2 regions of the Bordetella genomosp. 5 genome follow, and region 1 is predicted to be linked to the other one. Evidence: predicted binding sites of a transcription regulator. Region 1 holds the regulator's gene; the other holds the start of a gene.
What was found. The regulator FNR, encoded in region 1, switches genes on or off when oxygen is low (the NO sensors DNR and NnrR bind a similar motif). The targets are predictions, from matches to a motif close to TTGATNNNNATCAA.
Positions count from the first base shown of each region.

Region 2: CAL25_RS08720 (universal stress protein) is a predicted target of FNR. The motif match lies at 4,219-4,232, and genes of this name have one in related genera.

Region 1 covers NZ_NEVP01000007.1:222,125-229,592, reverse strand. The annotation lists gene CAL25_RS13040 (sulfite exporter TauE/SafE family protein) at 1-118, shown strand, start outside; gene CAL25_RS13035 (NUDIX domain-containing protein) at 266-868, shown strand; gene CAL25_RS13030 (2Fe-2S iron-sulfur cluster-binding protein) at 916-1,236, shown strand; gene CAL25_RS13025 (hypothetical protein) at 1,249-2,358, opposite strand; gene fnr (fumarate/nitrate reduction transcriptional regulator Fnr) at 2,394-3,122, opposite strand; gene clpB (ATP-dependent chaperone ClpB) at 3,557-6,160, shown strand; gene CAL25_RS13010 (TetR/AcrR family transcriptional regulator) at 6,222-6,887, opposite strand; gene CAL25_RS13005 (Tm-1-like ATP-binding domain-containing protein) at 7,066-7,468, shown strand, end outside.
Region 2 covers NZ_NEVP01000005.1:89,734-97,201, forward strand. The annotation lists gene CAL25_RS24370 (YXWGXW repeat-containing protein) at 1-496, opposite strand, end outside; gene CAL25_RS08705 (DoxX family protein) at 738-1,145, opposite strand; gene CAL25_RS08710 (aldo/keto reductase) at 1,308-2,261, opposite strand; gene CAL25_RS08715 (class I SAM-dependent methyltransferase) at 2,668-3,426, shown strand; gene CAL25_RS08720 (universal stress protein) at 3,574-3,999, opposite strand; gene CAL25_RS08725 (TetR/AcrR family transcriptional regulator) at 4,377-4,955, shown strand; gene CAL25_RS08730 (GAF domain-containing protein) at 5,342-7,468, shown strand, end outside.

The DNA of each region.
Region 1 (7,468 bases):
GCTCGCCGGCATGGCGCTCGGTGGCTGGCTGCGCCAGCGCGTCAGCGAAAAGGCGTTCAAGCGCGGCTTCTTCATCGCTTTGTTTTTGCTGGGGGGACACCTCCTGTTCGCAGGCTGAAGGCTGCTGGCCGACGGCGAACACGCAGCGAGGTGCATCGGCATGGGGTATCGCGTTCCGCTTGCGGACCTCGATACCCCGCTTTTTTTGTCGCGCGGTCGGGCCGTGCAATAAGATGACGGCTCGCATCTCCCTGTCAGGCTTTCCATGTCCGATTCGCATCTCGACCTCAGTCAGGCCCCCGAGGGCCACCTCACCGAAACCCTGGAATCCAGCGAGTCCGTCTATCGCGGCCGTTTCCTGCACATCAAGAACGACATGGTGCGGTTGCCCAACGGCAACGTCGCCTCGCGCGAATACGTGGTGCATCCGGGCGCGGTCGTGATCATTCCCCTGCTCGACGACGGCCGCATTCTGCTGGAGCGCCAGTTCCGCTACCCGGTGGGCCAGGTGATGACGGAGTTTCCGGCCGGCAAGCTCGATCCGGGCGAAGACCCGCTCGCCTGCGCCAAGCGCGAGCTCTTCGAAGAGACCGGCTACACCGCCGGCGAATGGGCCAAGGCGGGCATCCTGCACCTGGCCATCGCCTACTCCACCGAGATCATCCACATCTATTTCGCCCGCGGCCTGCGTGCCGGCGAACGTCAGCTCGACGACGACGAATTCCTCGACGTGCGCAGCGCCTCGGTCGACGAGTTTCTCGCCGCCTGTCAGCGCGGTGAAGTGACCGACGCCAAGACGCTCACATGCACCCTCTGGCTGCAGAACGCGCTGAGCGGCGCGTGGTCCCTGCCGTGGCAAGCGGCCTGACGCCGCCGGCGCAAGGGAACGCCGATCCGGCGGCTCCGAGCCATCGCGTGACGCTGCAGCCGTCGGGCTGGCAGTACGACGCACCGCAGGGCCAGTCCCTGATGCGGGCCGCGCGCGCGGTCGGCATCAGGCTGCCGAGCTCCTGCCGCAACGGCACCTGCCGCGCCTGCATGTGCATGCTGGTCAGCGGCGAGGTGCGTTATGAGATCGAATGGCCCGGCGTGACGCGCGAGGAGCGCGAAGAGGGCTGGATGCTGCCCTGTGTGGCGCACGCGCAAAGCGATGTGGTGCTCGAGGTGCCCGACGCGGTGCGTATCGAGCCTGCTTCGACCGCGCCGCGCCAGCGCCTCACCGGCGCGCAGCGCTGAAGATCCGCGGTCTCAGGGCTCGATCGGCAGGCACGGCGCGCCTTTGGGCAACGGTGACGTGGTGTCGCCGAGCAAGGCCCGCGCGCCGCACGTCGAGCCGAACATGGCCGTCGAACTGTGTCCCACGCCCACGACCTGCTGCGCCTGATGCCGCGTGGCGGGCCAGTCGGTGTGCCGCTGCGCCAGCCAGGCCTCGTAGCGCCAATAGCCGGTGCCGCGCGCCCAGCGCGTGGCACCCTGGGCCTCGGCGCCGCAGGTCTTGTCGAGATACTGGTGTTCGGGATTGTTGTCGGCGCTGCCCAGCAGATAGGTCACGTTGCGCTGCAGATATCGCGCGGCGAGTTTGAGCGGATCGGTGACCGACGAGTACGGCGGCATCTGGTCCGGCCCATACTTGTACTGGGTGTAAGTGGGACAAATACCGCGCTCATAGGGGGCGAAACCGCGGCCATCGGCGCGCGGCCGCTCCGGCGTGAGGTACAGATACGACGACGGGTTGGCCACCACGTAGCGCAGGATCAGGCCCGTCTTGCGCAAGGACTCGTCGGCATCGTTGAGCACGGCGTAGCGATGCACCAGCTGAGCGCCGGCGGAGTGGCCGGCGATGACCAGCTCGCGCAGGGCGGGCAGCCGGCCCTGCGCCGTGAGCTCGCGCGCCAGATCGTCGAGCACCTGGATCGAAGTCACGGCGGGTGGGCGGTCCTTCAGGGTCATGCTGGCCGCGCCGTCTTCCCAGCTGGCGCGACGCCATGCCGGCATGCGTCCGAAGCCGGCATCGATCGCGCTGGCGAACTTGGGCGCCACGATGAGCGTGTCGTCGGCGCGTTCCGGGTTGGCGTGATAGAGCTGCGCGACCGATTCGAAGGCGCGATTGGCGTCGCGCGTGACGCCATGGACCACGATCACGACACGGCGGATGCCGCGCAGATCGTCTTCCTGGAGATTCTTGCTGGTGTAGACCGGAAACGCATAGCGTCGGCCGGGTTTGCCCAGCTCGATCGGGCGCCAGGGCGGCGTGGTGACCGGCGCGGGCACGACCGGGGCGGCGTAGGGATCATGGCCTTCGGCGGGCTGGCCGGCGAGCTGGGCGTGGGCTGGCCACGCGCAGCAGAGCGCGGCCAGCGCGGCCGTGGCGGGCCAGCACGTGCGCGGCGCGTTCAGCAATGTTCCTGGCCCAGCAGCTCGAGCAGGGCCGCGTGATCGAGGATGCGCACTTCGCGCTGGTTGATGCGGATCAGGCCCTCGCGCGCAAAGCGCGACAGCAGGCGCGAGACGGTCTCGAGCGTGAGGCCCAGGTAGTTGCCGATCTCTTCGCGGCTCATGCGCAGCACGAATTCGCTCGAGGAGTAGCCCAGGGCGGCGTAGCGTTGCGACAGGTTGAGCAGGAAGGCGGCCACGCGCTGCTCGGAGCGCATCGAGCCCAGCGTGGCGAGCATCTGATGCGAGCGCGAGATCTCGCGGCTCATCAGGCGCCGGAACTGCTGCTGCAGGCTCGGCAGATGGGTGGCCACGCGATCGATCTCGGGCAGGCGGATGACGCAGACCTCGGAGTCTTCGAGCGCGACGGCGTTGGAGACATGGCGGCCTTCGATCATGCCGTCGAAACCCACGATCTCCCCCGGCAGGTGAAAGCCGGTGATCTGCAGTTGTCCCGACGCGTCTTCGAGCTGGGTCTTGAGCGAGCCGAAGCGCACGCCATAGACCGCGTCGAGCGGGGCGTCGAGCTCGTACAGCGGCTTGCCCTTTTCGACACGCACGCGTTCCTTGACCAGGTCGTCGAGCTTTTCGACTTCGCTCGCGGCCATGCCGACGGGAATGCAGACGTGACCGAGCATGCAGCTCGAACAATGTGCGGCATCCGGCGAAATGGCAACCCGTTTTTGCATAGTGACCTCGAGGCTTGAACACCGGCTTTGAGCTAGGCCCGCCGGTTGGTGTTACGTCTGGCGCGCACGCGAGTGTGCGTACCAAATGTGTATAGCGTCGTTACATTGTAGTCCCGCTGGCGCCATCGTAGCGACTCCGGGTGTCAGCGGTGTGATGACGCGCCCGGATTATGTGTAGCGACCCTTTGGTCGCAAGGCCGGGCGCGACGCGACGCGGGGTGGTCTGCGCGCGGCTTCGCACGCGCGAGGCCGTGGGTTGTGCCGGGACGCGTCTCGCGTGTAGTGTATGCCGGGTGCAAGTCGTAGTTCGGCGCTGGACGCCCCCACGCAAATAGGGCAGTGGGTCTTGAAAACCCCACTCGCGTCCGCATATTCAGGTCATCGAGCCGGCTGATCCATCTTCGGCGTGGCTCTCTTCATAGCCAACGACCATCATGCGATTCGACAAACTTACGACCAAGTTCCAGCAAGCCCTGGCCGACGCGCAAAGCCTGGCCGCCCGTAACGACCATCCCTACATCGAGCCGCTGCACGTGCTGGCCGCTCTGCTGGGCGACGCCGACAGCGGCGCGACCAGTCTGCTGGCGCGTGCCGGCGTGGCCGTCAACCGGCTGCAGCCCGCGCTCGACCAGGCCCTCAAGAACCTGCCGCAGGTGCAGGGCAGCGATAACGTCCAGGTCGGCCGCGACCTGCAGGGCGTGTTCACGCGTACCGATAAAGAGGCGGCCCGCCGCGGCGATACCTACATCGCCAGCGAGCTGTTCCTGCTGGCGCTCGCCGACGACAAGAGCGACGCCGGCCGCATCCTGCGCGAAGCCGGCCTGCAGAAGAAGGCCCTCGAAGCCGCCATCGACGCGGTGCGTGGCGGTCAGAACGTCAACGCCGCCGAAGGCGAGTCCAACCGCGAAGCGCTGTCCAAGTACACGCTCGATCTCACCGAGCGTGCCCGCGAAGGCAAGCTCGATCCGGTGATCGGCCGCGACGACGAGATCCGCCGCACCATTCAGATTCTGCAGCGCCGCACCAAAAACAACCCGGTGCTGATCGGCGAACCCGGCGTGGGCAAGACCGCCATCGTCGAAGGGCTGGCGCAGCGTATCGTCAACGACGAGGTGCCCGAGTCCCTGCGGGGCAAGCGCGTGCTGTCGCTCGACCTGGCCGCACTGCTGGCCGGTGCCAAGTTCCGTGGCGAGTTCGAAGAGCGCCTGAAGGCGGTGCTCAAGGAGCTCGCACAGGACGACGGCCAGAACATCGTGTTCATCGATGAGCTGCACACCATGGTCGGCGCCGGCAAGGCCGAGGGCGCCATGGACGCCGGCAACATGCTCAAGCCCGCGCTGGCGCGCGGCGAGCTGCATTGCATCGGCGCGACCACGCTCGACGAATACCGCAAGTACATCGAAAAAGACGCCGCGCTCGAACGCCGCTTCCAGAAGGTGCTGGTGGGCGAGCCCGACGTCGAGTCGACGATCGCGATTCTGCGCGGCCTCCAGGAGCGCTACGAGCTGCACCACGGCGTGGACATCACCGACCCGGCCATCGTGGCCGCGGCCGAGCTGTCCAATCGCTACATCACCGACCGCTTCCTGCCCGACAAGGCCATCGACCTGATCGACGAGGCGGCCGCGCGCATCCGCATGGAAATCGATTCCAAGCCCGAGGTGATGGACCGGCTCGACCGCCGCATCATCCAGCTCAAGATCGAGCGCGAAGCCGTCAAGAAAGAAACCGACGATGCGTCGCGCCGGCGTCTGGCCGTGATCGAGGAAGAGCTCGAGAAGTTGCAGCGCGAGTACAACGACTACGAAGAGATCTGGAAAGCCGAAAAGGCCGCGGTGCAGGGCGCGCAGGCCATCAAGGAAGAGATCGACAAGGTTCGTGCCGAGATGGCCGAGCTGCAGCGCAAGGGTCAGTTCGACAAGCTCGCCGAGCTGCAATACGGCAAGCTGCCCGAGCTCGAGGCGCGCCTGTCGGCCGCCGATAGCGCCGAGCAGGCCGCCGAGAAGCAGGACACCGACAGCGGCAAGCCGCGCCTGTTGCGCACCGAGGTCGGCGCCGAAGAAATCGCCGAGGTCGTGTCACGCGCCACCGGCATTCCGGTGTCCAAGATGATGCAGGGCGAGCGCGACAAGCTGCTCAAGATGGAGGAGTTCCTGCATCGCCGCGTGGTGGGGCAGGACGAAGCCGTGCGCCTGGTCGCCGACGCGATCCGCCGCTCGCGCGCCGGCCTCGCCGATCCGTCGCGTCCGTATGGTTCGTTCCTGTTCCTGGGCCCCACCGGCGTGGGCAAGACCGAGCTCACGCGCGCGCTGGCCGAGTTCCTGTTCGACTCCGAAGAGCACCTGATCCGCATCGACATGAGCGAGTTCATGGAGAAGCATTCGGTGGCCCGCCTGATCGGCGCGCCCCCGGGCTATGTGGGTTACGAAGAAGGGGGCTACCTGACCGAAGCCGTGCGGCGCAAGCCCTACAGCGTGGTCCTGCTCGACGAGGTCGAGAAGGCGCACCCGGACGTGTTCAACGTGCTGCTGCAGGTGCTCGACGACGGCCGCCTCACCGATGGCCAGGGTCGCACCGTCGACTTCCGCAACACCGTGATCGTGATGACGTCCAACCTGGGCTCGCAGCATATCCAGACCATGGCGGGCAAGCCCTACGAAGTCATCAAGGAAGTCGTGTGGGACGAGCTCAAGCAGTCGTTCCGCCCGGAGTTCCTCAACCGGATCGACGAAGTCGTGGTGTTCCACGGGCTCGACGCGCAGCACATCGAATCGATCGCGCGCATCCAGCTCAAGCGGCTGGCCGACCGGCTCGAGAAGCAGGAGATGCGGCTGGAGGTGACCGATGCGGCGCTCGCGGAGATCGCGCGTGCGGGCTTCGACCCGGTGTTCGGCGCGCGGCCGCTCAAGCGCGCGATCCAGCAGCAGGTCGAGAACCCGGTCGCCCGGCTCATTCTCGAAGGCAAGTTCGGACCGCGCGACGTCGTGCCGGTGGATTGGCAGGACGGCAAGTTCGTGTTCACGCGCACGCTGCAGTGAATGCCGGCCTGAAATGAAATACGGCGCCCTCGGGCGCCGTATTTTTTTGCCTGACCATCGCTCATGTCTGGCCTCCGGCCGCGCCGGCGGCATCGCGCTCGGCCTGGGCGATGATGGCCTGGGCGGTCCAGCGCACCACATCGGTAATGCCCTCGAGATCGAGCTTCCAGATGTCTTTGAGCACCAGGAACACCTCGGTGCCATACAGCAGCGAGAGTGCCTGCGCCACACGTTGCAGCGCGGCGGGCTCGAGCCGGTCGGCGAGCGGCGCCAGCACATGACGCAGCGTATCGACACGGTGTCCGCGCACCAGCAGCGGCGTGGCCTGATCGCCCGCCCGTGCGGCCGCCTGCTGCTGCAGCGACACCATCAGCGCCGCGCGCAGCGGCGCTTCGTGCTCTTCGAGGCGGGGATAGGCGTAGGTGAGCAACTCGTCGACGCGCGCGCCGGCGTCGCCCGCGCGGGCCTGCCAGTCGAGCAGGGGGCCCAGGCTCTGGTCGACCACGGCGGCGATCAACGCGCTCTGGCTCGGAAAATAGCGGTACGCCGTGGCACGCGACACCTCGGCGGCTTCGGCAAGCTCGGCGACCGACGGAGTGATGCCCGCGGCCATCATCCGCTGCGCGGTGTCGAGCAGCGTGCGGCGCATGCGCGCGCGCGGGCCGTGCGGCGGTTCGCCGCTCTGAGCGGCCTGGCGGCTGGCGGGGCCGATCTGGGGGTTTTTCATGGGAGAGGCGGCGGCAGGGCGGACGCCTTCCGGTTGACCTGAGACAGGTGTCTCATTATGATTCGTTCGTCTCATTGCAGTCGCATCGCCGGCAGCGGCAGTAGTGTTGCGGGCGCTCGCGACCCAGGATATACAGAGGCGCGCGCACCTGTCAGTGTAACGCGCTCGCGGAGGAGTCATGGCAACTGATCTACGGCGCGTCTATGTCGCCGCCACATTCGACACCAAGGCCGACGAGGCCGCCTTCCTGGCGGCGCGGCTCGCGGCCGCGGATGTCCCGGTGATCACGGTGGACTTGTCGACCGGCGCCGAGGCAGCGTCCGGCGCGATCGTATCGGCCGCCGAGGTCGCCGATCACCATCCCGAGGGCCGTGCCGCGGTGTTCACCGGCGATCGCGCCAGTGCGATCGCGGCCATGACGCTCGCGTTCGAGCGCTTTCTGGTCGCCCGCGGCGACGTGGGCGCGGTGCTGGGCGTCGGCGGCTCCGGTGGCACGGCGCTGATCGCGCCCGCCATGCGGGCCATGCCGGTGGGCCTGCCCAAGCTGATGGTCTCGACCATGGCATCGGGCAACGTCGCCC
Region 2 (7,468 bases), on a different contig from region 1:
AGCCGCCCACGTAGCCGAAGCCGAGGTAGCCATAGCCGTAGTTGATGCCGCCATAGAAGCCCACGTGAGGACCCCAGTAGCCGGGGTTCCAGCGGTAGTAGCTGGTGTCGTAGGCCCAGTATCCCGGGGTCCAGAGCGCGCCGGCATACGGCGCGATGACCCAGGCGCCGGGCACCCAGTAAAAGCCGATGGCATTGCGGGCCCAGTAACCGGGCACCCAGATATAGCCATCTCCCGGCACCGGAGGCTGCTGATAGGCCGGCAGCGGCGGCGGGGCTTCCTGAGAGATGGACACCGGCGCCATGTTGGCGGTGGCCGGATCGGTGCCCTGAGCCGCGGGGTAGGCGGCGTCGTAAGCGGGATCGTAGCCGGGCGCATAGGCGGGATCGGCAACCTGGGCCTGCGCGCAGGCCGCCAGCAGGGGCAGGACGAGCGGCAAGGCCAGCCGGCCGGCGTGGCGGGGCAGCGCGAGCGGGGAAAGACGAGGGTTCTTCATGGTGCGGGTCCGGGTGGCGCGCCGGCAGGCGGCGCCGAGTCTGGATGCTTCCATTAGGCCACCGTGCGCGGGCCGCGTGCATCGATGTAATGGATGAGAAACACCTTTAATCGGTGACTGGCATTGACAATTGTTGCAGCGGCGGCCGACGCGCGACGCCGGTGCGGCTCTCCTGCGCATCGACGGCGCGCATAAAAAAACCGGCCGGCGCTCGCGCACCGGCCGGTTGTCCAAGCCAGGATCAGTTCCAGCGGCCGCCGGAGCCGGCGAGGCTGAAGCGGCCCGCGCCCATGAACATCAGCGCCAGCGCCGTGAACAGGAACATGCCCTGCAGCTCGATCTGCCAGCCGCCGGTCTGGGCGTTGAGCGCCGCGATCTGATGGCTGTGGGCCAGCAGGATCGCAACCACCATGTTGACGGCGATGATGAGCGCGCCGAGGCGCGTGTAGATGCCCAGGATGATGAGCAGGGGGCCAACGATTTCGCCCACATAGGCGCCGTAGGCCAGGAAGGCAGGCAGGCCGTGCTGCGAGAGCATGCCGGCGATGCCGCCCACGCCGCTGCTCAGTTTGAACAGGCCATGCAGCAGGATCAGGATGCCCAGGGCGAGACGCAGGATCAGCTTGCCAGTGTCGTCGGATTTAATCATGGTAGGAACTCGGCTAGTAGAGGTGTTAGAGATCTGACGCGGGACGGGACAGTGTCGGGCGCAAGAGCGCGAGTCAGAGCCGGGCCTGGGTCGGAAAGTTCCGCGAAAAGCGGCTCATTATTGCAAATTCCGCGCAAGTGGAATAGCTATACCGAGGGATGGCTAACGTAGCGCTTCCAACTTGTCTTTCCACCAGCCGGGCTCCGGAATCGTGCCGCTGCCCGCCGCCAGGTTGTCGCGCATGTGGCGCACACGCGCGGTGCCCGGAATGGCACAGGTCACGGCGGGCTGCGACAACACGAATTTCAGCAGCACCTGGGCCCAGGAGCCCGCGCCGATCTCGCCGGCCCAGCCGGGCAGCGGCCGGTCCGCCAGGCGGCGCAGCAGGCCGCCGCCCCCGAACGGGCGGTTGATGATGACCGCCACGCCGCGCTCCGCGGCGAGCGGCAGGATGCGTCGCGCCGCCTCCCGGTCGTCGGCGGCGTAATTGATCTGCAGAAAGTCGAGCTTTTCCTGGCGCAGCACCGCCTCCACCTGATCGTAGGCGCTCGAGGTGTAGTGCGTGATGCCGAGATAGCGGATGCGGCCGTCGGCCTGCCACTGCCGCAGTTGCGGCAGATGGGTGCGCCAGTCCAGCAGGTTGTGGATCTGCATGAGATCGATGTGATCGGTGCGCAGCAGCCGGAACGAGTCTTCCATCTGGGCGATGCCCGCGGCCCGGCCACTGGTCCAGACCTTGGTGGCGAGAAAGGTGCGGTCACGCAGGCCCAGGCGCTGCACGATCTCGCCGGTGACGGCTTCGGCGCGCCCGTACATCGGCGAGCTGTCGAGCACCGACCCGCCGCCGTCGACCAGCGCACGGACCACGCCGTCGAGCTCGCCACCCGCGGCCTTGCCCTCGGCGGCATCGAAGCCGATGTAGGTGCCGCAGCCGATGACGGGAAGCAACGCGCCGCTCGACGGGATCCTGCGCCGCGCGAGCGCGGAGGCGGACTGCCCGTGCGCCGGCAGCACACGCGTACCCGCGGCGACGGCGCAGGCGGCGAGGCCGGCGCGCAGCAGGCGGGCGCGAGCCGGATTGGACGGCGCGTCGGCGGGGGCAGGGCGAAGGGACATGCGTACTCCTATAGGACGGCCAGTGGGCGGCGGCAGCCTGCGCCACCCCGGCGGTGCGGGCCGCGGCCACGGCGGGTGCGCACGGTGCGGCCGCGCGCGGCGCTCAGCGCAGTAGATCACGGGGGCCGCACGCTTGCCCATCCCCCAGGGCTGGCGGACTGTGCGCCAGCGGTGGCGGCTGCCGTCGAAGCCCGGGCCTGTCGTACCTGGCGCCCGGGAAGCGTCCGATCGTTTTGATGCGAGACTTAGGGATTACGCTCGAATGGTAAGCGCGGCGGGGGCGGGGGGTAGCGTGCGTAACAGGTCTGGGGCACCATGTGGCCCGCGCGATCCGCACGGGATGCGCAGCGGGGCCGGCGATCCGGGCCCGCTCAACCCTCCGCCACCCGAGAGCCTGTCAGACCCGATGTCGTCTTCGTCTTCATCCTCGTTTGCCTCGACCCATCACGACGCCGGTGGCCGCCACAAGATCAAGCCGTACCATGCGACGGTGTTGTCCATCCTCGGCGAGATGGGCGCGCAACGGGTGCTCGATGCACCGTGCGGCCAAGGCTGGCTCGGCCAGGCGCTCAAGCAGCAGGGGCGCTCGCTGCACCTCGACGGCCTGGGGCTGTGGGAGTTTCCGGAAGCCGATGACGGCTACGCCAGCGCCCGCGAGCACGACCTCGACACGCCGCTGCCGTCGAACTGCCAGCAGTACGACGCCGTGGTCTGCGGCGAAGCCTTGCATCTGGTGCGCAATCCGGGGCTGTTGCTCGATGGTTTCGTGCAAGCGGTACGGCCCGGCGGCAGGATCATCATCACGACGCCGAATACCTGGAATCTGGCCAGCCGGCTGCAGTATTTCCTGCGCGGCTATCACTCGGGATTCCGCCCGTGCGTCGGGCTGAAGCGCGGCGACTATATCCCGTACTTTCCGTTTTCGTTCCCGCAGCTGCACCTGTTCCTGGATAGCGCCGGCCTGCAGGATATCCAGCTGCACGAGGTGAACGAACCCAAGCCGCGCCGCATGCGCGAACGGCTGCTGGCACTGCCGGCCAAGATGTACCTGTCCGGACGCCGCCGGCGCGCGGCCGACGCATACGAGCGCGATTACTGGACCCAGGCCGCGCGCGACCAGGCGCTGCACGGGCGTTGGCTCGTGATGTCAGGGAAAAAAGGGTAAACAAAAAGGGTTAGGGCCCCCACGCTGCGCCTTCGGCTTGCTGCCCCCCCCGGGGGGCGTTTTGTATGGCCTGGCTGAAAATAGCCCCGGCCGCGCCGATCCCGCGCGTGCCGGGGCTGTGCGCATCGTCGCGATGCGCGCGGCTGTTTACTTGATGAGGGTGACCGGCACTTCGGCCACGTGGATCACCTTGCGCGCCACGGAGCCGAGCACCAGGCCGGCGACGGCGCCCAGGCCGCGCGTGCCCATCACGATGCGGTCGCAGCCGTGTTCTTTGGCGGCGGTGGCGATGGTTTCGCCCAGCTGGCCGCTGCGCATTTCCGATTTGTACGACACGCCGCTCGCCTCGGCGCGCTTGACGGCTTCTTCGAGCGCGGTCTTGGCCTCGGCGGCGTAGTACTCGTCGATCTCGTTATTGCGCAGGAACATCTTGGCGTGGCCGGACACGATGGGCACCTGCACGTTGAGCAGGTAGAGCTCGGCGCTGGCACTGTCTTTCGCCATGGCGATGGCGTTGTCGAGCGCTCGCAGGGAGCAGTCCGAACCGTCGATGGGAACCAGGATCTTGAGCATGATGGTCTCTTCCTTAGTATGCGGCGGGGTCGCCGGCGGGCGCCCCGTGCGCCTGCCTCCCCGCTCGTAACCCGCAAGTCCAGGATAGCAAAGTAGAAAGTTCGTGCCTTGCGCACGATCAAATAGTGTGTATCGGCATGTCGCGAGCCTTTCCGAGGCGTGCCCCGCGGGCCCGAACGGCCTCGGGAACGCGGTTTCGGCACACTGCTTGCGGCGCGTTTGATACAGATCAATGAATCGACCGGGCGGTCGGATTTCAATGGGGGATCACTGTAAATGCCGGCCGCTCGCCGCCCCTCATGGACACTCGCCACGCCCCCGCCTCGACACCGTCCGGCCACTCGCCGGTTCGTCGCCGGCTCCCGCCCGCCCTGCGCATGCACCAGATCCTGGATGCGGCGCTGGTGCAGTTCGCCGAAGGCGGCTATGCCGAGACGCGCATGGACGACATCGCCCGCCGCGCGGGCCTGTCCAAAGGAGGGCTGTACGCGCATTTCCGCAGCAAAGAGCGCGTGTTCGAAGCGCTGCTCGAACGCGGCCTGGCGCCGCTGCCGCTGGATGTGGCCGCGCTGGTAGATTTCGCGCCGGATCTGCGCACCCTGATCGAGCGCTTCCTGGCCCAGGTCTATGAGTGGATCGGGCAGCCCGACCGGATTCGCGTTCTGCGGCTGCTGCTGACCGAAAGCCAGCGTGTGCCCGAACTGGTGCAGCGCTGGCGTGAAGAAGCGGTGGCGCAACATCTGCGCGCCGTCACCGACATGCTGCGGCGCGCGCGCGAGCGTGGCTTGTGCGGCGATACGGTGCTGATCGAACAACCCTGGCTCGCGCTCTCGCCGCTGGTCCACGGCATCGTGCTCACGCTGACCGAGCCGCCCGGCAGCACGGCCGGCTGGATCGAGCGCCGCGACGCCCATGTCCGGCTGCTGTGCGAGGTGCTGGGCGCCACCGCGCGCTGAGCGTCGCTGCGGGCACGCTCTGCCCGGAGCGCGTGGTCCCTGACCCGCGCAGGCGCCCCCCCAACGGCGTCATCTCGCGCCCGCTATTGAGGCGCCGGCGCGCCGCCGCGCAACGCGGCGGCGAGGGTGCGCCGTGCCCGCCCGCGCGGGGGCGGCTGCCCCACTCGGTTACCATGCGGAGTCCGGTCACTGTTTCTCCGCCCTATGTCCCGCTCCCTCAGAGCGACCGCCGGTCGCTATTCCCGCATGGCACATCGTTTGCTGGCGCCCGTGGGCCGGGCAGGACTTGGCGCATGCCGTCATCCGCAATACAGTCGGCATAGGATACGAAGCACCGTTTTGGGGAGGCCGATGGGCAGAATGGTTGCAGGCGCGGGAGGGCGAGCATGCTGAGCAAGGGCGACCAGGTCAGCAATCCATGGACCGATACCCTGGCGCGTCTCGAAGACGAGCGCGTCATGCTGCAACGCATTGCCGCGGGCGTGCCGCTCGCGGATGTGCTGGCGCATGTGCTGCATGCGGTCGAGGCGCAGTCCAGTGTTCCGTTGCGCACGGCGATTTCGTTTCTGGACGACACCGGCGAGCACCTGATCGATGTCGTGGGGCCGAGCCTGCCGCAGGCCTATCTCGACACCATCGAGCAGGCGCCGATCGGGCCGACCGTGGCGTCGTGGGGCGCGGCCGCGTATTTCTGTGCGCCGGTCTATGTCGATGACATCGCTCAGCATCCCAACTGGACGGCCTGGCGCGACGAGGCGCTGGCCCATGGCCTGCGCGCCTGCTGGTCCACGCCGATCCGTGCGACCGACGGCCGCGTGCTCGGCGTCTTCTCGAATTACTACCTGACGCCGCACACGCCCTCCGCGCAGGACATCGACGCGATCGCGCTGGTGACGCGCACCGCGGCCCTGGTGATCGAACGCTACATGAGCGATCGCGCGCTGCGCCGCAGCAGCGAGCGGTGGCGCGGCATCTTCGAACGCATGCAGGAAGGCTTCTTCCTGAGCGAGGCGATCCGCGACCGCAATGGCCAGATCACCGACTTCCGCTTTCTCGAGGTGAATCCGGCGCTCGAACGCCAGAGCGGCCTGCGCGCGGGCGACACGCTGGGACGCACGCTGCGCGAGATGTTTCCGCGCGTGCCCGACCAGATCATGCAGACCTTCATCAACGTGGTGGAGACGGGCGAACCAGCGCAGTTCGAGATCGCCGTGCCCGGCCCGCGCGAAGGCTGGTACGAGGCGCGCGCCCGGCGCGAAGGGCACGATCAGCTCACCGCGCTGTTTCTCGACGTCTCCGCGCGCAAGGCGGCCGAGGCCGAGCTTTGGGAAGGGCAGCACCGCAAGAGTTTCCTGCTGACGCTGGGCGACACCCTGCGCAACCAGCAAGGCCAGCACGAGATCGAAACGACGGCCTGCGAGGCCCTCGGCCGCCACCTGGGGCTGGGCGTGTCGGCCGTGGTCGATGTCGAGGCCGACGACCGCGTGACGCTCTCGACCTGCTGGTTCGCCCACGGTGAAGACGAGCTCGAGCCGGATGCGTTGGCCAATCAGCTGAGCAGCGAATTCCGCGAAGCCGTGCGCAGCGGCAAGACCGCGTATCTCGCGCCGTTTCTCACCACCGCCACGGGCACCGCGCATCCGAGCGCGCTCGCGGTGCCGATGCGCCGGTGGGGCCGCATGGGCGGCGCGCTGTATGTGCGGCCCAGCGCCGGCGGACGCATCAAGGGCAACGACATCGCGTTCATCGAAGAAGTGGCCGAACGCGTCTGCGACGCCATCGAGCGCGCGGGCTATTCCAAGATGCTCGAGCAGCGCGTGGAATTCGCGATCGCCGAACGCGATCGCATCTGGCGCCTGTCGCCCGAGCTGCTGGCCGTCGTCAACGCCGAGGGCCGCTTCATCAGCGTGAATCCGGCCGTCCGATCGATTCTGGGCTGGAGCCCGGATCAGTTTCTGTCGATGCCGCTGGCCGAGCTGGTGCACGCCGAAGACCTCGCCGACACGCTGGCCGCGTTCAGTCCGCCGCAACCGGGTCAGCTGGGCGCGCGCCACCTCGAAAGCCGGCTGCTCAATCGCAACGGCAGCTATAGCTGGATCACCTGGAGCATGGCCCAGACCCAGGGCATGCTGTACCTGGCGGGCCGCGACGATACCGAAATGAAGGCGCAGGCCGAGGCGCTGGCCCAGACGGCCGACGCCCTGCGCCAATCGCAGAAGATGGAGGCGGTGGGCCGCCTCACGGGCGGCATCGCCCACGATTTCAACAACATGCTGCAGGGGATCTCCGGCGCGCTCTACCTGATCCGTCGCAAGCTGGCGTCGGGCAAGGTCGACGAGGTCGAACGCTTCATCAACACGGCCATGGAGTCGACCGAGCGCGCCGCGCGGCTCACGCAGCGGCTGCTGACATTCTCGCGCCGCCAGCCCATCGATCCCAAACCGCTGTCGCCGGCCCGGGTGTTGACCTCGATGGAGGATTTGTTCCGCCGCTACATCGGCGAGCACGTCGCG